2 regions of the Serratia sp. Res13-Sevr-LER1-36-b genome follow, and region 2 is predicted to be linked to the other one. Evidence: riboswitches for the same ligand, from Rfam matches in the RefSeq annotation. Region 2 holds a riboswitch; the other holds the start of a gene.
What was found. Region 2 has a riboswitch for cobalamin ahead of cbiB (adenosylcobinamide-phosphate synthase CbiB). Riboswitches for the same ligand answer to the same signal wherever they lie in the genome.
Positions count from the first base shown of each region.

Region 1 (4,173 bases), on a different contig from region 2:
TTTGGCCTCTGCCAGTTCCACCAGCTCAGAAGAGCCTAACAGCTCGATTTTGCAATCTGTCGCGAAACGCTCGATGAGTTCATGAGTATAAGTACGCTGAACCGTACCACGCGTAGCCAGCAAACCGACGATACCGTTGGCGGTCAGTTTGGCAGCAGGCTTGATCGCAGGCACCACCCCCACTACCGGGAAAGCAAAACGTTCACGCAGTGCGGGTAAGGAAACGGTACTGGCGGTATTACAGGCAATGATGACGATTGCCAGAGGATGGCGCTGCTGAACCGCACTGACAATTTCCAGCACGCGCTCCACGATAAACTCTTCGGATTTCTCGCCGTAGGGGAATGCCACGTTATCGAAGGCGTAGATATAGTGGAGATCCGGCAGCAGTTGCCGAACCTCCTGAAACACTGACAACCCGCCGACGCCGGAATCAAAAACCAGCGCCGTCGGGCGAGGAGCCGCAGTGGCGTTAGAAGGTATAGCTGCCAGTGAGGTAGTACTCTCTTCCTGGGGTAGCGTAGCCATAAGCCGTCTCATAATCTTTATCAAACAGGTTGGCAATTCTACCACGAACTGTCAGTTGAGAGGTTATTGGATATGAGGCGCTCACGTCGACCGTGCTGTAACTCGGCAATACGCGCTGCTCAGGGTTATAAGTAGAAGAGATATTGTCGTAGCGCTTGCCGTAGTACTGATACGAGATATCCATGTCCAGGTTGAACATCGTCCAATCCAGCTGATATTTGGCCTGACGTTTCGAACGGCGCGCCAACACCTCATCGGTCTGGTCATTACGCGGATCGATATATTGCAGCGTCAACCTGTGGGTGAACATCCAGGTATCAAAGCTACCCGTCCATTCAACGCCTTTAATCGTTGCCCTATCCACATTGTAATACTGGCCCTGATAGGTCACCGGGTCAGAATCATAGTTGATCAGGTTCTGGATTTTGTAATGGTAAGCAGACAGACGCCAATCCAACGGCCCGGTCAAACCTTCCAGACCCATTTCCCACTGTTTGGACTCTTCCGGCTTGAGATTACTATTGGAATCAATGCCAAAGCGTTTTGAGCCATATTGCTGGCCCAGCGATGGCGTCAGGAAACCAGTACCGTAAGACAAGGTGGCTCGATAGCCATCAACAAACTCCCAACCCGCCGCGGTCTGCCAAGTGCCGTGCCAACCAAAGTCACCTGCCTTGTCTTCACGCCCAGAGGCTTCCAGCGTCACGCTGCCAAACTGCTGTTGACCGCTCAGGTACAGCCCCGTGTTGTCTCTTTTATAGGTATCGGCAAAGGAATTGTCGGAAGAGGTCAGGCGCTGTTGCTGGAAATCGGCACCGGCAGTGACGCTGCCGTGCTCGAAAGCATAGGTGTTGCCCCATTGCAGGTTACGCTGATCCATATCATCAAGTGTGGTACTGATGCCATAACGGCCGTTCTGGCTGCTGTAGTTGTAATCCTTCTGTTTCTGATAGCTGCCCGTCAGTTGAGAAGAGAAAGCCCCAGACAGGAAACGCAGCCCCATATCATAGGTGTGGCTATACAGGCGGTCTTCATCATTACTGTACTTCGGGCTGTAAGGTACACTGCCGACATCGTAGTCCGAGTTATTGGTATAACCATAACCCCGCACGAAGCCTGAGAAATTCTGATTGAACTGCTGCTCCAACCCACCCCAGAAGCTTTTATTACGGAAACCGTCACGATCGCTGTCGACCGAATAAGGCGAGCCTGGCTGCACATTGAAGCCATTGGTCATCTGGTAACTGCCCGCAACGGTAGCAACCGTATTATCAAAACGCTGGCGCAAGGCACCATCGTACTGCTGGTATCCTTTAGAACCGATACCCGCCTGGACTTTACCGCCCTCTTTATCCGTCTGGGTAATGATGTTGATGACCCCACCGATAGCACCAGAACCGTAAATGGCGGAACGCGGCCCACGGATAAACTCCACACGCTGAACCAGCGCCAACGGAACCTGGTTAAAATCGACGCCGTTGCTGATCCCCAAACGGGCCATTGGCACGCCGTCGATCAGTACCAATACATGACGAGCTTCAGTGCCGCGTACCGAGAGAGATGACCCCTGCCCCATACCGCCATACTGTGAAATATCGACACCGGGCAAACGACGCATCACATCATTGAGGCTTTTGGCCTGCCAACGGTCGATATCTTCGCGGGTCACCACATCGGCAGGCGCCAATACGGAAGAGACCGGTTGAGGGAAGCGATTGGCGGTAACCACCAGATCATCGCTACTTTTAGCCGTGGTGTTATCTTGCGCCCATCCAGAAAATGCCGTCACGGAGGAGACCACCGCCAGCAGTGTATTTTTTATCATTGTCATTATAAAAAGCATCCAAACTTCATTGGGGATGCCGCAGGGCCACGGCCGGTAGTTCGCGACGGCTATGGATATTGCGACGTACACCGGTAGGTTTTCGGGCTTGGGATTTGCCGGTTGCCTGTGGCAACCCGCACCGGGCGATGACTTCCCATCCTGCAGTGGACAGTGTCTGCGTTATTTAACGCTATCGCCGTGACTTCCCCATACCGCTGCGCGTCAGCTCCAGATTTGCACTGGATTCCCTTTTCACTCGCTGCTTGAGACCGGACGGCAATGCTACAATCAATGAAAATGGATGTCTAGATTGCCAACAGTGTTGCAAAATAGCACCACAACAAAACTGGACTTCACGGGCTGATTCCCTACAATCCCCCGCTGATCCAATTTGCCTGACGAGAGAAACCATGACGCCCGAGAATTTGCCCATTGAACGCTATGACGACCAACTGGCGGAGAAAACAGCCCGCCTGAAGACCATGATGTCACCGTTCACGGCGCCCGAGCCGGAAGTGTTTCGCTCGCCAGTCAGCCACTACCGGATGCGTGCGGAATTCCGCATCTGGCATGATGAGGACGATATGTACCACATCATGTTCGATCAGCAGACCAAGCAGCGTATCCGTGTCGATAGCTTCCCGGCGGCCAGTGAGCTGATTAACCGCCTGATGAGCGCCCTGATGGCGGCCCTCAAGCCCAATCCGGTGCTGCGCCACAAGCTGTTCCAGATCGATTATCTTTCTACGCAAAGCGGTAAAATCATTGCCTCACTGCTGTATCACCGCAAGCTGGACGAACAATGGCAGCAAGATGCCACTGCGCTGCGTGACGCGTTACGCGCAGACGGCTTCGATGTGCAGCTGATTGGCCGCGCCTCGAAGATGAAAATCATGCTGGATCAGGATTACGTCGACGAAGTGCTGCCGGTCGCTGGCCGCGAAATGATTTATCGCCAGGTTGAAAACAGCTTCACCCAGCCCAACGCAGCCATGAACGTGCAAATGCTGGAATGGGCGCTGGATGTGACCCAAGGTTCAAAAGGGGATCTGCTAGAACTGTATTGCGGTAACGGCAACTTCTCGCTGGCCTTGGCCCGCAACTTCGAGCGGGTGTTAGCCACTGAAATTGCCAAGCCTTCGGTGGCGGCGGCGCAGTACAACATCGCGGCCAATCATATCGACAACGTGCAGATTATCCGCATGGCGGCGGAGGATTTCACTCAGGCAATGAACGGCGCTCGCGAGTTCAACCGGTTAAAAGGGATCGATCTGAGCAGCTATAACTGTGAAACGATTTTCGTCGATCCGCCGCGCAGCGGGCTGGATGAGGAAACGGTGAAGATGGTGCAGACCTATCCACGCATCCTTTACATCTCCTGCAACCCGGAGACCCTGTGCGCCAATCTGGATACGCTACAGGCCACGCACAACATCACTCGCCTGGCTCTATTCGATCAGTTCCCATACACCCATCATATGGAATGTGGCGTATTACTCGAACGCCGTTGATCTAGACGGGCGCTGCGCCCTACATCGCGAGCTGGCTGCGGAGTATCCGCACCACTGTAAAAACAAAAAAGGCACTCCGCGGAGTGCCTTTTCTCGATGAAACCATTTTTAATGCTGAACAGTGACGGTATTGCGTTTCTTTAATTGGAAACCAATCCAGAGCACCAGCACCACGCAAACAATCGAGGGCAGGAAGTTCGAGCCGATCTGCGGATATTCCGCACGCACGATCGCGCTATATCCCAGGACGCCCAACAGGAAACAGCCGGCCGCCAGTTTTGGCATGCCATCCGGCATTGGCTGGTTCAG
Region 1 covers NZ_JADACK010000013.1:170,858-175,030, reverse strand. The annotation lists gene murI (glutamate racemase) at 1-528, opposite strand, end outside; gene btuB (TonB-dependent vitamin B12 receptor BtuB) at 473-2,353, opposite strand; cobalamin riboswitch at 2,427-2,642, opposite strand; gene trmA (tRNA (uridine(54)-C5)-methyltransferase TrmA) at 2,764-3,864, shown strand; gene IMQ33_RS08755 (YijD family membrane protein) at 3,973-4,173, opposite strand, start outside.
Region 1: it holds a riboswitch for cobalamin, as region 2 does, so the genes downstream of both, btuB (TonB-dependent vitamin B12 receptor BtuB) here and cbiB (adenosylcobinamide-phosphate synthase CbiB) in region 2, are expected to answer to the same signal.

Region 2 (4,173 bases):
CATCAACAATGTGCTTGCCGAGCATCTGGTAGCCGCCGCAAATACCCACGATCTGCACTCCAGCACGGTGCTGATCCTGTAACGCCGCCGCCAACCCGCTCCGTTGTAGCCACTGCAGATCCCCCAGGGTGTTTTTGCTACCCGGCAGGATGATCAGATCGGCACCGGCCAGCGCCGCCGGGTGCGAAACATAGCGCAGCCCTACGTCCGGCTGGGCCGCCAAGGCATTAAAATCGGTAAAGTTGGACATATAGGGCAGTTGTACCACCGCGATGTCCAGCTCATGGCTGCTGCCTGTCGGGGCATACTTACCCTTTTGCAACGCCACACCATCCTCGTCTTCCAGATCGATATTCAACCAGGGCATCACACCCAGCACCGGCACGCCAGTCAGCGCCTCAATCTGCTCCAGCCCCGAGTAGAGTAAGGCAATATCGCCACGGAATTTATTGATGATTACCCCTTTCACTCGAGCTTTCTCTTCTGGCTCTAGCAGGGCCAGTGTGCCGTAAATAGCGGCAAACACCCCGCCACGGTCGATATCCGCCACCAACAACACTGGCGCATCGGCAATCGCCGCCATGCCCATGTTGACGATGTCGCGGTCGCGCAGGTTGATTTCCGCCGGGCTACCTGCCCCCTCCAGCACCATGATGTCGTAGCCGCTGGCCAGGCTGTGATACACCTCGCTGATTTGTTGCTGTAACTGCGGCTTGTACTCGTGATAGCTGACCGCGTCCATATTGCAGGCCACTTTGCCCATCAGCACCACCTGCGCCTGGCAATCGCTGGTCGGTTTGAGCAGTACCGGGTTCATCCGCACATCGGGTGCGATACCGGCGGCTTCGGCCTGAAAAATCTGTGCCCGGCCCATCTCTTCGCCACGGGCGGTAATGCCAGAGTTGAGCGCCATATTCTGCGATTTGAACGGCGCACAGCGATAGCCATCCTGCATGAAGATCCGGCACAGACCGGCCACCAGCACACTTTTACCCACATCGGATGCGGTTCCCTGCACCATCACACACCGTTTCATCACCTATTCTCCACGTCGCGCTGGCTGAGCCGCGCAAACAATTATTATTTCAAGCATCAAGCCATAGCAGGCGCAACGCTGCAAACAGCAGCAGAGCCAACAGCGAGGCCGTCATCATCAGACGCGTGCTGCGGGGAATATCTGCCAGCTCGATCTCCCGCCGAGCTTCGCCGATCCACGGTTTTTCGACCCGTTGACCAAAGTAGTTGCTAGGACCGCCAAGCCGCACTCCCAACGCTCCAGCCACGGTGGCTTCCGACCAGGCGCAGTTGGGGCTGGTGTGCTGATAGCGATCGCGCCAGCCAATGCGAAACGCCTGGCGAGAGTCCAAACTATTCAGCCAAGCCGCACAGCTCAGCAGTAGCCAGCTAAGCCGGGCCGGTAACCCGTTGGCGAAGTCATCCATCCGCGCCGACACATAGCCGATAGCGCGGTATTTCGGCGTTTTGTAGCCCACCATTGAATCGAGGGTGTTAACCGCTTTATACGCCATCGCCAACGGCGCTCCGCCTATCAGCAAAAAGAACAGCGGCGAAATGACGCCATCCACACTGTTTTCTGCCACCGTCTCCACCACCGCCCGGGTGATTTGCGGTTCTTCCAGTTGTGAGGTATCCCGCCCGACAATCCACGACAGCTTGCGGCGGCTCTCCTCAAGATCGGCACTTTGCAGTGCCCGGTGAACTTCCATGGCAGCATGTTCCAGACAGCGCCCGGCGAGCAGGGTATAAATCAGCCAGACTTCCGCCAGCCAACCCAACCACGGGTGGATATACTGCATCAGCGTTAAAAAGCCCCAACTGACCAGCCAAACCACCCCGACGACGCCCAGCCACAGCAGCCCGCCGCCAAGTTTTAGCGCTCTCTCGCTATGGCAAATCCGGCGGATCGCGCGTTGAAGCGCCGTGATCAGGTTACCGATCCAGCGCACCGGATGCGGCCAGTGCGGCGGGTCGCCTAACAGGCTGTCGAGCAGAAAGGCCGCGAACCAGGCTAGCAGCGTCATGGCACGCACCTTATAGCCGCGAACGATAAAGCCTGATGGTGGGTTACTGGCATAAAAAAATCCCGACCTCTCGGGCGGGATTTGGGAGTCAAAAGGATACGACCAAGCGGTGCAATATAGCTGCACGTATCTCATGACAACCCCCTTCCCACCGAAGGTGTTGAACGTGTGACCAACTGGCCGGTCTTCTGGCTTAGCGTCATCCTCATCCACTCCCTTCCCAATCCTCAGATCAGTGGCGCAGTGGACTCGTCGGCATCACAGCAGCGGGGGCTGCGGGGGAGTTACACCCCCTTCCCAACCACAACCTGTCATCGTGCAGGGTGTGGGATATCCAGTTGGCAATAATACGGTTAATCACAACGTTATCAGTTCAATGAACTCAACGCTTCAATTTATCACTTAGTTTTCATCTCGATAGCCTCGACAATGGCCATGCCATAATAACCTGTTGATATCGCGAATACACGCCATTAGATCCGGCATTCACCTTGGTTTGCACAGGATTAACGGCGATTACGCTGTGTTATCCTGCATGCAAATTTGACAGGGGAATAGCAAAACCGTGAGTGAACATGGTGGTAACGTACTGGAAATGGCGTTGAAAAACGGTCTGGATCCGGCCGAGATGATTGATTTCAGCGCCAATATCAATCCATTGGGCATGCCCGCCAGCCTGAAGGCGGCGATTATCGAGCATCTGACCAGCGCCGAATGCTATCCCGACGTCGAATACCGGCGTTTGCATGCGGCATTGGCACGGGTTCATCACTGCCCGGCGGAAAATATCATGGCGGGCAACGGGGCCACCGAGCTGATTTACGCCATAGTGAACCGGCTACGCCCCCGCACGGCGCTGCTCCTAACGCCTGGGTTTGCCGAATACCGCCGGGCATTGCAGCGGATTGACTGCCAGATCGAGGACTTTCCGCTGGATGAAGCCGGTGGTTTTCAACCCGATGAGCGGCTGCTGCAGGTGCTGGCCGAGCGCAAACCGGACTGCCTGTTCCTGGCCACTCCCAACAATCCGACCGGGCTGATGCCTGACCCCACGCTGTTGCAGGCCATTGTCGCCTGTTGTCGCCAGCACAATATTGCGTTGATCGTTGATGAAGCCTTTATCGATTTTCTGCCGGATACACCGGGCCTGATCCCGCAGATGGCAGAGTATTCCCGCCTTTATATCCTGCGTTCGCTGACCAAATTCTTTGCCATTCCCGGTCTGCGACTTGGCTATCTGGTCAGCAGCGATCGCGTTGGCCTGCAACAGATGAAACAACTGCGCGAGCCCTGGACCATCAATGCCTATGCGGCACTGGCCGGCGAAGTGATCCTCGACGATCTCGATTACATCCAGCAAACCCACCAATGGCTGGCAGAGCAGCGTGCTTGGTTGTTTGACGCGCTGACAGCCTTGCCGCACTTGCGTATCTGGCCAGGGGCGGCGAACTATATTTTCCTACGCTGCCTGCGTCCCGACTACGATCTGCAACAGGCGTTGTTGCAACACCGCATCCTGATCCGCCACTGTGCCAACTACCCTGGCTTGTCCACCGACTATTATCGGGTAGCGATCAAGAGCGAAGCGGCCAACCGCAAGCTGATAGCCGCGCTGCAACAGGTGCTGGCAGAGGACTGAGGCGAAGGCGTTTTTAGGCATCAAACGTTGACCCGTTTATGATCTTAACGGGCGCTATTTTGGGCGAGGGTTTACGGTGGATTTTTGCTAAAAACGATGTTCGAGCAACTTATCCTGCTCTACGGGATAGGCTTTACCATCGAACTTGAGCTCGACGCGGGTCTTGGCAACAACTTTGTTGCTTTCCACGCAATCCTCCCCTTTTCTGCTCGCCCCCTTGTGCGTCGCTATGGTCTGTAGCTGCAGATCCTGGAAGCCGTTATGCGCGCTCTTGCCAAGCGCCAATGCGCGATTGGTCGCGGCGAAATCCCCGGCACACAGGCCATCCCACTCACCGCTATATTCATTCATGGTCAGATTATTAAGCACCAAAGTGACTTGCTGATCTTGCAGGGTATAGAGGTTAAGCCGTTCGATGCTGATGGGATTGACCGAGGAGGAGCCGCGGTGGATAAAACGCACCCCGAAGGCGCGTATCGCCGGAGATAATTG
Region 2 covers NZ_JADACK010000005.1:431,527-435,699, reverse strand. The annotation lists gene IMQ33_RS03020 (cobyric acid synthase) at 1-1,036, opposite strand, end outside; gene cbiB (adenosylcobinamide-phosphate synthase CbiB) at 1,086-2,042, opposite strand; cobalamin riboswitch at 2,203-2,396, opposite strand; gene cobD (threonine-phosphate decarboxylase CobD) at 2,608-3,681, shown strand; gene IMQ33_RS03005 (hypothetical protein) at 3,769-4,173, opposite strand, start outside.